DNA from 3 places in the Rothia sp. CCM 9417 genome. Region 2 is predicted to be linked to each of the others. Evidence: riboswitches for the same ligand, from Rfam matches in the RefSeq annotation. Region 2 holds a riboswitch; each other region holds the start of a gene.
The links. A riboswitch is a leader RNA that binds a small molecule or an ion and turns the genes downstream of it on or off. The one in region 2 is predicted to bind thiamine pyrophosphate.
Positions count from the first base shown of each region.

Region 1: another riboswitch for thiamine pyrophosphate. It lies ahead of thiO (glycine oxidase ThiO); the one in region 2 lies ahead of ACN082_RS05230 (bifunctional hydroxymethylpyrimidine kinase/phosphomethylpyrimidine kinase).
Region 3: another riboswitch for thiamine pyrophosphate. It lies ahead of ACN082_RS06135 (ECF transporter S component); the one in region 2 lies ahead of ACN082_RS05230 (bifunctional hydroxymethylpyrimidine kinase/phosphomethylpyrimidine kinase).

Region 1 covers NZ_JBLXXT010000002.1:190,985-195,153, forward strand. The annotation lists gene ACN082_RS04350 (NADH:flavin oxidoreductase/NADH oxidase) at 1-238, shown strand, start outside; gene ACN082_RS04355 (HIT family protein) at 320-877, shown strand; gene ACN082_RS04360 (hypothetical protein) at 915-1,904, opposite strand; gene thiE (thiamine phosphate synthase) at 1,952-2,650, opposite strand; TPP riboswitch at 2,709-2,823, shown strand; gene thiO (glycine oxidase ThiO) at 2,816-4,060, shown strand; gene thiS (sulfur carrier protein ThiS) at 4,112-4,169, shown strand, end outside.
Region 2 covers NZ_JBLXXT010000002.1:384,442-388,610, reverse strand. The annotation lists gene ACN082_RS05235 (formate--tetrahydrofolate ligase) at 1-1,219, shown strand, start outside; gene ACN082_RS05230 (bifunctional hydroxymethylpyrimidine kinase/phosphomethylpyrimidine kinase) at 1,307-2,872, opposite strand; TPP riboswitch at 2,861-2,961, opposite strand; gene ACN082_RS05225 (MBL fold metallo-hydrolase) at 3,053-3,745, opposite strand; gene ACN082_RS05220 (hypothetical protein) at 3,788-3,937, shown strand; gene uvrA (excinuclease ABC subunit UvrA) at 4,069-4,169, shown strand, end outside.
Region 3 covers NZ_JBLXXT010000003.1:190,443-194,611, reverse strand. The annotation lists gene ACN082_RS06150 (MFS transporter) at 1-730, opposite strand, end outside; gene ACN082_RS06145 (DUF4235 domain-containing protein) at 855-1,124, opposite strand; gene ACN082_RS06140 (thiol-disulfide oxidoreductase DCC family protein) at 1,404-1,772, shown strand; TPP riboswitch at 2,125-2,227, shown strand; gene ACN082_RS06135 (ECF transporter S component) at 2,283-2,909, shown strand; gene ACN082_RS06130 (ABC transporter ATP-binding protein) at 2,914-4,169, shown strand, end outside.

The DNA of each region.
Region 1 (4,169 bases), 190 kb from region 2:
GACCCCGCTGGCACACCAGATTAGGCAGCAGGCCGAGATTCCTGTGGCGGCTGTTGGCATGATTAACTCACCCCGTCTGGCTGAATACATTGTGGGCTCTGGACAGGCCGATATTGTGCTGGTGGGCCGTGAGGCCCTGCGTCGCCCCTCCTTCGCACTGGAGTGGGCGCAGGAGCTTAAAGAAGACATTGACTACTACCCGGCCCAGTATCAGCGGGCCTGGAACACTCGGCGCTAACAAACCTTTGCGAGCCGGAGCTTCCTCTCTTGGGTGCTCCGGCTCCTGCACTTGCTCGAGATGGGCAGTAGACTAGAGAAGGTGACGACTACGCCCGATTACACCACCGATTCTTTTGAGCTACCCGGCGTACCCGACGCTTTCCAGCGCCTGTGGACGCCCCACCGCCGTGCCTACGTCAAAGGCGGTCAGAAGGACTACACCGAACAGACCTGCCCCTTTTGTGAAGCACCGGGCCGCAGTGATGATCAGTCACTGATCGTACACAGGGGTCAGCACGCTTTCGTCATTCTAAACCTCTACCCCTATAACCCCGGGCATCTGCTGGTCTGCCCCTACCGTCACATTCCTAACTACGATGACGCCACACCCCAGGAAACCGCTGAAATTGCGGCGCTGACCCAGCAGGCTATGGGCCTATTGCGGTCGGTCAGTAATGCCGCTGGCTTCAACATTGGTATGAACCAGGGTAAGGTCGGCGGGGCCGGTGTTGCCGATCATCTGCACCAGCATCTTGTTCCCCGCTGGAGCGGTGATACTAATTTTCTGCCGATTGTTGCCGGCACTAAAACTGTTACCCAAACCCTGGATGAGATTCGTACCTTGCTGGCCGATCACTGGGCTCAATCAAGGCACTAAATGCACTGTACTGTGCGCCAAAAATCGTGCTAAAAGTCTAGAAGAGGCGCGGTTCGCTACTTTCCTTGTGAATGAGCCCGCCCACTCTGGCACAGGCTTTGTTTGAGAGCGTGGCGGTATTGACTAAGAAGGTTTCTTCCGGGTTGCCGGTGTGGGCTGTTAGGAATTTGCCGGTACCGCCGGTGACGTAGAAGCCGTGCTCACCCTCGGTCAGTGAGGGGTAAGCATACAGCGGTTCGGGGTTTTCTGCCCGTAAAGAGGCATAAGCCCGCCCCATAGCCAGTGAAGGCACCCAAGGCTCAGCCAGTGGCTGGAACCCGCTGATAGTGTCAGCGGCATCTTCAAGTGCCCAGGTGGCGGCCTCGACTGCCATATAGTGGGCTGACTTAATCTCTGCGGGGGTCAGCGGGTTCACCCAGGAACGGTACTTGGTGGAGGCGTGTTTAAACTGGCTCAGGTTAGCATCCCGGGACACGAAATCTTCTAGCTGACGCACAATGATGCCGGTCTGCGCGCGGGCAATAATCGTGGCTGTAGCAACCGCTTGATCGTCCAGACGGCGCGGATTGGAGTGGAGCGAAGCGGTACCGACCTTTGAGGTGGCATCGGGAAAGGTCGCAATATAGAGAAAATGCTCTAGGTTAACGTAATCTAACGCTGCCGGGGTCATCTGCGCCCCTAAATGCACCCGATGGATGGGGGCAAACTCGTCGCGGGCCAGGCAAGTGGGGCACTGCTTACCTTTTGGCACCAGGGCGGAGCTGGGGCAGGGCAGGTGAGTAAAACCAGGCCCTTCGGTCTTGGCTTGGGCATAACCGGTGCAGTAGGTTCCCGCAGATTCTTCCCCGGGCTGTAGAACCCGAACCCCTAGGAAGGCTCCCGGAGTGATAGGTAGGGTATGAACCTGCCCCGCTGGCTTACCGGCTTGGAGAGGTTCAACTGTCAGAACCGGGGCGCGCTCCCGCCAGGTGATATCTCGCCACACAAAATCGTGCCCCATAAGAACATCATCGAGAAGACCGTACACCGAAAAGCCCCTTTTCCCTTGCCTGCTGGCTGAGTTACCAGGTTATCTTATGCCCCGAGTAGTGGAGGCAGGCCCTGGCGGAGCTGGTGAGCAGCCTTGGAAACATCGAAACTCTGGGTGAGGGCGCGAACCACGACGATCCGGCTGGCTCCTGCCTGTACCACCTGGGGCAGGCTTTCCTGGTTGATAGAGCCAATAGCAAACCAGGGTTTGCGCGGTTGCTGGGCGGCGATGTAGCTGATGTAGTCTAGGCCAGCGGCCGGACGGCCGGGCTTGGTGGGAGTTTCCCAGACCGGGCCGCAGGCGAAGTAGTCAACCTCGGGGTGACTCAAAGCTGCTAGACCCTGGGCCGGTGTGTGCGTTGATAGGCCCAAGAGCACATCGGGGCCTAGCAAACTACGGGCCTGATTGGGTGTCAGATCGGTCTGGCCCATATGGAAAATATCTGCCCCTACCAGTGCGGCAATATCGGCCCGGTCATTGACTGCAAAAAGCTTGCCCGCCCGGTGGGCAATCTCTTTTAGTAGCGCGAGTGCTTCAAGTTCTTCATTGACCGGCAGGGTCTTATCGCGCAGCTGGATAATATCCACGCCCCCGTCAAAAGCCTTGGTCAAAAATTCTGTGAGGTCCCCCTGCTCGGTTCGCGCATCAGTGCACAGATAGAGCTGAGCCGCGGCCAGTAATTCAAGGCCTTGAGCGCGCGTATATGACGGCTCTGTGACGTTAACAAAATTCTTTTGGGGCATTTTTACCTCCCGAGTCACGTATCTATTTTTTTCAGACACTGTTACTTCCTATACTAGGGGCAGAACATACGGGAGCGTGCGGCACCTGTGCCCAAAGCGCGCTGAGAGGGCGAAAGCCGACCGTCAACTTGATGCGGGTCATGCCGCCGGAAGGATCTGTTCACCATGTCCAGTACCCTGCTCAACTGCCAGAAGGAACCAAGGATAGGTTCTTCGGGGCAAGACCCTGAAGCGACACCACCCGAGCAGGCCGACATCGTCCTTATCGGTGGGGGAGTCATCGGGCTCAGTACAGCCTGGCATTTGCTCCAGGCCGGACGGCAACCCATTGTGTTAGACCCGCACCCGGGTAGCGGTGCCTCCTTTGCCGCCGCCGGAATGTTGGCCTCTATCTCAGAAGTGCAGTACCGCCAAGAGGCCCTGCTCCCGCTGATGCGTACCTCCGCCCAGCTCTACCCCGAATTTGTCGCAAGGTTAGAGGCCACTAGCGGCCAGAGCGTCGGGTGGAGGCCCACCGAAACCCTTGTGCTGGCCTTTGATCGGGCCGATGCCCAGCACCTGACTGAACTTGCCACCTACCAGCAAGAACTGGGGCTCACACCAGAGCCCATCGGAGCCCGAGCTGCTCGCCGCCATGAACCTGTCCTCAGCCCCTCGCTAGCCGGAGCCGTTTCCATAGCCCAAGACCACCAGATAGACCCACGCCGCCTGATGCGTGCCCTTGACCAAGAGCTTGCGGGAAGGGTTATTCGTGCAAGTGCGCAGGGCATCACCCTAGAAGACGGTACGGTTACCGGTGTGAGCTGGGTTGATGCCGATGGGAACCAAGGGAGCATGGCCAGCACCCAAGTGGTAGTTGCCAACGGGCTTGCCGCAACCCAACTGCACGGCCCGGACTCGCTAGAAAGTCTGCCGCTGAGGCCCGTCCACGGCGATATTCTGCGCCTAACGGTCCCGCCCCACCAACGGCCCTTCCTCACCCGGACCATCCGAGGGGTTGTCCGGGGCAACCCCGTCTACCTGGTTCCGCGCAAGGACAACACCCTGGTCCTAGGAGCCACCATGCGAGAAGACCAGCAAACCGGACTGAGCGCAGGCGGAATCTACCAGCTCCTGCGCGACGCCCACGAACTCGTGCCCGCCCTGACCGAACTCGAAATACACGAGGCCACAGCGCGCGCCCGACCGGGAACCCCCGATGACATCCCCCTCATCGGCCAGCTCACCCACCGGGGCCAGCCAATCACCGGCGCTCTGCTAGCCACCGGCTTCTTCCGCCACGGAATCCTCCTGGCCCCCTGGGCTGCCCAGCTCATCACCCGCCAGCTCACCGGCCAGACCACAGAACAAGACTTGGCAGACCTAGCTACCTGCAACCCCTACAGGTTCGCTCAACCCGATACTCTCTAACCCTGACACTCTGCTAAACCCGCCCCTGCCCTCAAACCGAAAGGCACACCCGTGAACATCCTGCTCAACGGCCAACCCACCACCCTCCCCGAAACAGCAACCGTGCTCA
Region 2 (4,169 bases):
CCGCTCTATCACCTGGCGGCGAGTGATTGACATGAACGATCGTGCCCTCCGCAACGTCGTCATAGGCCTGGGCGACCGCATGGACGGCGTGCCCCGCGAAAGTGGCTTTGACATCACCAGCGCTTCGGAGATTATGGTGATTCTGTCACTGGCCACCAGCTTTGAAGACCTCCAAGCACGACTAGCCAAAGTTGTCGTTGGCCTCAACGTAGAGGGCAACCCCGTGACCGCCGCAGACCTCAAAGCAGATGGCGCTATGGCAGTTCTCCTTGCCGATGCTATCCACCCCAACCTGCTCCAGACCCTTGAAAAAACCCCGGCCCTGATTCATGCCGGTCCTTTTGGCAACATCGCCACCGGCAATTCATCGGTTCTTGCAGACTATGTGGGGCTCGAACACGCAGACTATGTGATTACTGAGGCCGGTTTTGGTGCCGATATGGGGGCTGAACGGTTCTTCAACGTCAAGTGCCGTGTATCGGGGCTCAAACCCGACGCCGCCGTCCTAGTAGTGACCGTTCGTTCGCTCAAATCGCACTCGGGCCGTTACACTATTACACCTGGTAAGCCACTGCCTGAAGGCCTGCTTGAGGAGAACACAGCCGATGTTGAAGCCGGGGCGGCTAACCTGCTTAAGCACCTTGAGATTGTCCGCGGCTTTGGTGTGCAACCGGTAGTTGCTATCAATGCTTTCCCCACAGATTTTGAGTCTGAACACGAGACTATTCGCCGGATCGCTGAGGAGGCCGGTGCCCGCGTTGCCATTCACCGTGGTGTGGCCGAGGGCGGGAAGGGCGCAAGAGAGCTTGCCGATGCTGTGGCCGAGGCCTGCGACGACATGAGCGAATTGACCTACACCTACGAGGACTCCGATCCCCTGGCCACCAAGATTGAGAAGGTGGCTACTCAGGTCTACGGTGCGGATGGCATTGAGCTGGCACCAGCAGCTGCAAAGCAGCTGGCACGCTACGAGGAACTGGGCTACGGCAACCTACCCGTGGTGATCGCCAAAACCCACCTCTCCATTTCATCGGATCCCTCGCTCAAAGGCGCCCCGACCGGCTGGACTTTGCCCGTGCGCGAAGTACGCCTGGCGGCAGGCGCTGGCTACGTGTACGCTCTCTGCGGTACCATGCGTACCATGCCCGGGCTAGCTAAATCACCCGCTGCTGAGCGCATTGGGTTCGATGAGAACGGCACTATGGTGGGCCTGTTCTAAAGATTGTAATCACCGGTAAATAGCGCCCGCACCACCAGGAACAGGCTGTGAAGGCAGTCCGGGTGGCGTGGGCGCTTTGTTAGTTAGCTAGTTGCGTAGTTGGGCCTGAGCGAAGAAACGCAACTCGTGGAGGGCGGCCTGCTGGTAGGCCTTCTGAGCCGCTTCCAGGGTCTGGCCCGGGGCCTGCGAGAGGACCTGCTCTGCATAGGCAATAGCCTGCTCAGTTGCCTGGCGGAACTCTGGTGAACCGTACATGCTCAACCAGGCCGAGTAGGGGTGACCGGGAGTATTGACCTGAGCAAGAATTTCACCTATTTCTGCGTAGAGCCAGTAGCAGGGAAGAACCGCCGCCACCCCGATTGCGTAATCGTTGAGAGAAGCGGATGAGGTCAAGAAGTCTGTATAGGCCCTGGTGATAGGGGAGGGGCCTGCACTGATATAGTCTGGCCCCAGCCAGTCAGCGTGAAGACTGGATTCGACCTCAATGCACTCCGCCGCCCCTCGCGCCCAGAAGACCTGTTCAGCAGATGAGGGAGCCTTAGCACTTAGGGTAGCAAGTGCCCGGGAGTAGCTCGAAAGATAGAGTGCGTCCTGGTCCTGGTAGAAGGTGAAGTCTGCAGTGGCCAGCGTGCCGGATGCAAGCTGCTGGATAAAGGGGAGTTCACAGATTGAGTCCCAAATCTGGCCGGTGAGTTCCCAGAGCCGTTTGGTCTGCGGGCCCGCCGCTGATATCTGAGGCGGCCTAGTGGTCGCTTCGAAGTCTCCGAGTTTTACCGGCGTCGCATCCGCTACCCGTGATTGTTCCCAGAGCCGCCAGAAGTGGTTGATCGGTCCGTACCCTTGCCCCACGCTGAGGTGGTGACTGGTTGAGATTGCTCCATGAAGCCAGGTTGAAGTCCATTCCAGGGCTGCTTCAAGGCTTGCTCCTGTTGCCAGTCGTGTAGCGAGCGCAGCAGAAAGGCTGCACCCGGTGCCGTGGGTATTGGAGGTATCTATTTTCTTTTGTCTGAAGACGGCTGTGGTTCCTTGGGTAGTGACCACTGCGTTGCCCGCTTGGTCACCCGGTAGGTGCCCACTCTTAACGATAACTGCGACCTGGTAGCGTTCGGCGACTACCTGGGCGAGAGCACAGGCAGAGTCCCAGGTATCTGGCTCTGAGTCTTCGGCCAGAATGGCTAGCTCTGGGATATTGGGGGTGATAACCGTGGCGTACTTTAGGAATCGGCGTAGGGCATCCTCCGCCTCGGTTTCCAGCAGGCGGTCCCCACTGGTTGCGACCATGACAGGGTCAAGCACAACAAGCTGCTGTGGGTTGCTATCGAGCCATGCGGCTACAGTGTCGATGATGTCAGCAGAGCCTAGCATGCCAATTTTGACTGCATCAATGCGAACGTCCTCGCTGACGGCATCGAGTTGCGCTCGCAGAAAGTCAGCGGGCGGAACCTCGACAGCGCGGACGCCCTGAGTGTTTTGGGCGACAAGGGCCGTGACCGCGTTCATGCCGTAACCGCCTGCTGCCGCAATTGATTTGAGGTCAGCCTGCGCGCCGGCCCCTCCGCTGGGGTCCGTCCCCGCGATAGATAGCACGTTGGGTACTGACGTTTCGAGAGCGGAAGTGCTATGAGCAAGAGGCGCAGGCAGAGGGCGGCGCATGGGTTTCCCTTCGCTAGTTCTAACTAGAGCAGGTTCTGTGGGTCTAATCTCAGCCGCTTCTGCTGCCAGCGGCACCCCAAACCAAATGTCGGTTTTATGCTAACAGCTGGTGAAGCCGAACACAATAAAAATTTAGGGCTCTGGTGTTCAGTTGTTTTAAGATTTCAGCTAGCCCTGCGCTTACCAGCCTCTTTCTTTCCATTCGGGCAGATGAGGCCGCTCAGCACCCAGTGTGGTGGTGTCCCCGTGGCCGGGTAGAACGACCGTGGCATCGTCATATTGGGAGAAGATACGCGCTGAAACATCGGCCAAGAGCTGGGCGAAATCTTCCGGAGCCCGGGTCTTGCCTACCCCACCGGGGAAGAGGGAGTCACCGGTGAATAGGAGGACGGGGTGCTCTTCGCTGGGGTCCCGATAGGCAAGAGCAATCGACCCGGGAGTATGCCCGCGCAGGCTGATGACTTCAAGCTCAATACCTGCTAGATTGAGGTTTTCCCCGCCGTTGAGCAGATGCTCAATACGTGTACCTTCCTGTTCCGCAATAGCATCGGCATCGGCCGAACCGCAGTAGGTGGCGGGTGACCACCCGGCAACTGCATCAGGCAAAGCCCGGATATGGTCCCAGTGGGAATGTGTGGTAATTAGTGCAAGGACTCCGGAGCCGGGCTGACCGACTTGGGCGGGGGAGTCAGTGGCGAGTGCGGCCTCAGTGAACTTTTGGATGGCGGGAAAATCATCTGCGGCATCAATGAGAATCTGGGCCCCGCTTTGCTTATGGGTGAGCAGGTAGACCTTGTTGCTCATCTCAGAGACAGCTATGCTACGGATGGTTATCAGTGGGGTAGAGGCATGGAGAGTTCCGGTTTCTGTCATACTAGTGATTCTAGGGCCCGCCCCCTCGCTCGTGAAGTGGTTGTGGAGCTTGAAATATTGCGCAAGGTGGAGCTGATCCCAAGGTCATCAGGCATAGGCTCTTTTGCGGCTCATTCCGGGCACCTCAACTACCCCGGTATCACGGCGGTCTTTGACCGTGCAGATGAGCTGATTCCAGACAAGAACCTTTAGACCGTCACGCTAGCTAACTACTTTCAGCCGGTAGCCTAACATCCAAGCACCCTGGGCGCGGTCTGCCCAAAACTTTACTGCATAGTTTAGAATATATCTTCGAAAAGACTTTCCTGAAGATAGGTAATCGTATGGCAGGCTTAGCCTCTCGCCCCATGGCCAGCGACCTCACGCACATCCGCGTGCAGGGTGCCCGTGAAAACAACCTTAAAAACGTTGACCTAGATATTCC
Region 3 (4,169 bases), on a different contig from region 2:
TGACCGTGGCAAAGAGCTCCTTGTAGGAGTCGAGAAGACTTGCCTTTTCCTGGGGTGCGCGTTCGGGTTTGGGCAGTGAACGGGCTTTGAGCATGAGCGGTAGGGAGAAGATAAGTGCCCAGGCCGCTGAGAAGAGCGCTACGGCACGAATGTTGTAGGCCTGGTCTGTGGGGATGCCCAGCAGGCCGGGGGTGACGAAACCTAGGAGTACGATGCCCAGGGCAACAATGCCACCGATATAGCCTGCGGCCCATCCTGAGCCACTAATTTTGCCGATGGTTGCTTTAGTAGAAATTGCTGGCAGGATGGCGTTGTAGTTGACCACCGCAAACTCGTTAACCAGGTTACCTAAGGAAAGTAAAGCAACGCCCAGTAAGAGATATTGGGGAGCGGGTGCGACGAAGAAGCAGAGGGCCATAATTGCCGCCAGGAGCATACTGTTGACGCCTAGCCACAGGGCTCGTCGGCCACTGGCGTCGGCTCGCTGGCCCGAAACCGGTGCCAAAAGAGCAATACAGAATCCAGCGATAGTTAGGCCGTAAGAGAGGACAGCGGAGCTGTGTTCCTTATCGCCAAAGCCGGTATTGCTGGTGAGGTAGACCGCGAAGACGAAGGTGGTCATAATCGCGTTGAAACTGGCGTTCCCAACGTCCCAGAGGGTCCAGGCGAAGACGGTGGAGCGGGGGGCTGGGGGCTTGGCTTCTAAGCTACCGGTGTGTGGTGAAGTCATGGGTCTATGATACTTGCCTCACCAGGTGCAACAGTGTTTTCTGTGGATGGTGGCGTAAAAAAGCCGGCCCTGCGGGGCGCAGAGCCGGTTTAAGAAGGCGGATAAAAAGTTGAGCTGGTCAGCCTTAGACTTCTGCCTGCCCGCCGTTTTTGAGCTTTGACTTGGTCTCAATCTTGTGCTGGGCACGGGTGATGGATACCTTGATGAGGGTGCCTACCAGGCCGGTGATCAGTGACCAGAGGATGATGTCGCGCCAGCGTTCTTCCTCATTGGGGTTGTTTTCTGGCGGTTCGTTGCCGGTGATGCGAACCCAGCTAGCGGCTAGTACCTTGTTGGCCAGGGCGATACCGCCTAGAGAGGCGGCCGAGCCTGCAATTTTTGTGAGGGGGTTCATGAGGGATCCCTTCTGTTGGTGTGGTGGGCCGGATGGCCCCTTGCCCTAAGACTATCAGTACTTATTGTTAGGGTGTGAGTTGCCCGCTAGGGTTGGGGTATAGGGCGGGCAAAGTGAGCGAGGTCTGCTCCTGATGACTGAAGAGCTTATCAGGGGCTTAGGTAGAGGTGTTCGGGTAAGGGGGGGGGGGGGGAAATCCTCACGGTGCTCCTGGTGGGGCCATGCCCTGTATTTTATGGATGTATGGCCTAGGCTGATAAACAAGATGGAGGTTTTTGGATGAAAGAATTGTTTATCTTTGATGGAAATTGTGGTTTTTGTACAAAAACCGTTGATTATCTTATTAAACTAGACAGAAATAAGCTGGTGGATTTTATTCCTTACCAGGTGTTTGAAAAATCTAGCGAGCAAGAATATGCATGTGATTTTAGTAAATCTATTGTTTACATAGAGAACCATCAGTATTTTACTGGGGCAAGGGGGTTTATGAAGTTTTTAGATAGAATTACCGGCCTGTCGCTGTTCTCAAGAATCTATAATTTTCCCTTGCTGGGTTCCTGCATGGAGGCCGTTTATAGACTTGTCGCTAAGAATAGGAGGTACCTTCCAGGAACTACCCCTTGGTGTGATAGGCAAAATAATTGCTAGCCCTAGAGTATCTAAAGAGTAGTTTTTATAGACACGAGTCTGATTATAAAAATAGAAACTCCCAGTTTCGGTCTTATTTTTTCACAATGCCTGGAATGAATGGATAGTAACCAGTGTTGTGCTGGGGGCCTTTATTCAGCCGCTGTAGTGGAATGTGGAGGGCGCGGCAGTTCACCTTCCTTACCGTCGATGGGTGGATCATGAGCCACCTCATGATTGCTGTAGCTTATGCACAAAGACACTAGGGAAGTCCCGCAGCCTGGATAACTGTTCATTTTTCGTGGGTATCCCGGCTTGCTCTATACTGGAAGGGTTCCATGCTTGGGACCCCGCTCTATGACCGGCGGGTAACCATAAACGACAGGGGAGCGCCAGACTGGCGCTGAGAGTGCACATGCAGACCCTCCAACCTGATCCGGTTAGTACCGGCGCTAGGGAGTCGAAGTAAATAGGCGTACCCAGGTGCGCCGGTGCATGCCCCCTTTGCTGTTCTCACCAAAGGAAGGCTTTATGTCCAAGAAATCCGCGCTCACCTGGCGCGTCAACGATATCGTCGTAGCATCGGTGCTGGCCGTAGCTTGCGCCCTGATCTTCTGGCTCTGGTCAAATTTTGGCTACTCCGCCATCACTACCACCCTAGCCCTGGCCCCTGAATACTCCCCCTTAGCCGGGGGTGTCTGGCTACTTGCGGGTCTGCTGGGTGCCCTGGTCATCCGCAAACCCGGTGCAGCCCTTTACACTGAGCTTCTGGCGGCAGTCATCGAGGCCCTCTTGGGCACCCACTACAACTTCACTGTAGTAATCTCTGGCCTAGTTCAGGGCCTGGGTGCTGAGCTGATATTCCTGATCTTCTTCTACAAGGTCTGGAACCTCGCCACCGCCATGCTGGCCGGTTTAGCCTCAGGTGCCGCTATGGGGATCTCAGAAATCATCATCTACTATGCCGGTGAGATGGTGGGTCAAAAAGCAGTCATCTATGTTCTGTGCTCTATGATCTCGGGCCTGGTTCTGGCCGGTCTGGTCTCCTGGTTGCTGGTGCGCGGTCTGGTCTCAACCGGCGCGCTAGATTCCCTGGCAGCAGGGCGGGCCGCTCGCAGGCCTTCCCGCCGGGGCGGACCAGCCAGCTCAAAGGGCTAGGGCGTTGACCGCAGAAGATCATCAGCTTGCGTCCCCCGGCCCAGAGTCAAGAGGCCGGGGGGCCCACTTCCGGGCCCGGGAGTTCGGGTGGCACTACCCGGGGCGGCCCAAGCCCACTTTCTCTAACTTGACCTTCGAGATTGAACCCGGTCAGAAGGTGCTCCTGGTGGGCCCCTCCGGTGCTGGTAAAACCACCCTGCTCCAGGCCTTAGGTGGCCTGCTAGAAGACGAAGACGGCCAATCCCAGTTGGGGGAGCTGTCCGTTAACGGCCTGACTCCCGCCCAATCACGCGGGACCTGCGGGCTCATGCAACAGGACCCGGAAAGCTCCGTGGTCCTAGCCAGGGTTGGTGATGACGTCGCTTTTGGCCCCGAGAATCTGTCCGTCCCCCGCACCCAGATCTGGGAGCGGGTCAAAAGCGCCCTCAAGGCCGTGGGTTTAGGCCACCTAGACTACAGCCGGTCAACATCGGCCCTTTCCGGCGGGCAGAAGCAACGGCTGGGGTTAGCCGGCATCCTAGCCATGAACCCAGGCGCCCTGCTGCTCGATGAGCCAACCGCCAACCTGGACCCCGCAGGCGTCATAGAGGTTCGAGACGCTGTGGTGGCAGCCTGCCAAGAGACAGGCTCAACCCTTGTTGTTATCGAACACCGCCTGGATATCTGGGCTCGGCACATGGACCGGATCATAGTGCTCGGTGCCAAGGGCGGTATCAGCCACGATGGTCCACCTGAACGCGTGCTCAGCCAGGCAGGCCAGGAACTCATTGATGCTGGTGTCTGGGTGCCAGGCTACCAGCCGCACCCACCGGCACCCACAAAGGACAGCCCTGCGCTGGGTCCACTTGTGCTAGAAGCCCGTGACTTGACCCTTACTCGCGCCTACCCCAGCCGTCGCCAGCTCAAGCACCGCGCTCGTGCCCTGGCATCGGGTCAAAAACCTACCCTAGACCTACCTGTAGTTGCTGAGGGTATCAACCTTCAGCTCTACGCTGGCAGTCACTTAGCCCTGCTAGGCCCCAACGGTTGTGGCAAATCAACCCTGGCTTTGACCCTGACCGGCCTGCTCTACCCGGTGGCCGGGCAGGTCATTGCCCACCCCCACCTGACCGGTGATCTGGCTGAGCGCTATCGGTCGGACATAGCCAGCTGGCCAGCAGCTGAACTGGCCGATCGAATTGGGTTGGTCTTCCAAGACCCAGAGCAACAGTTCATCGCACCCACTGTTAGAGCTGAACTGGAGTTTGGCCCCCGCCACCT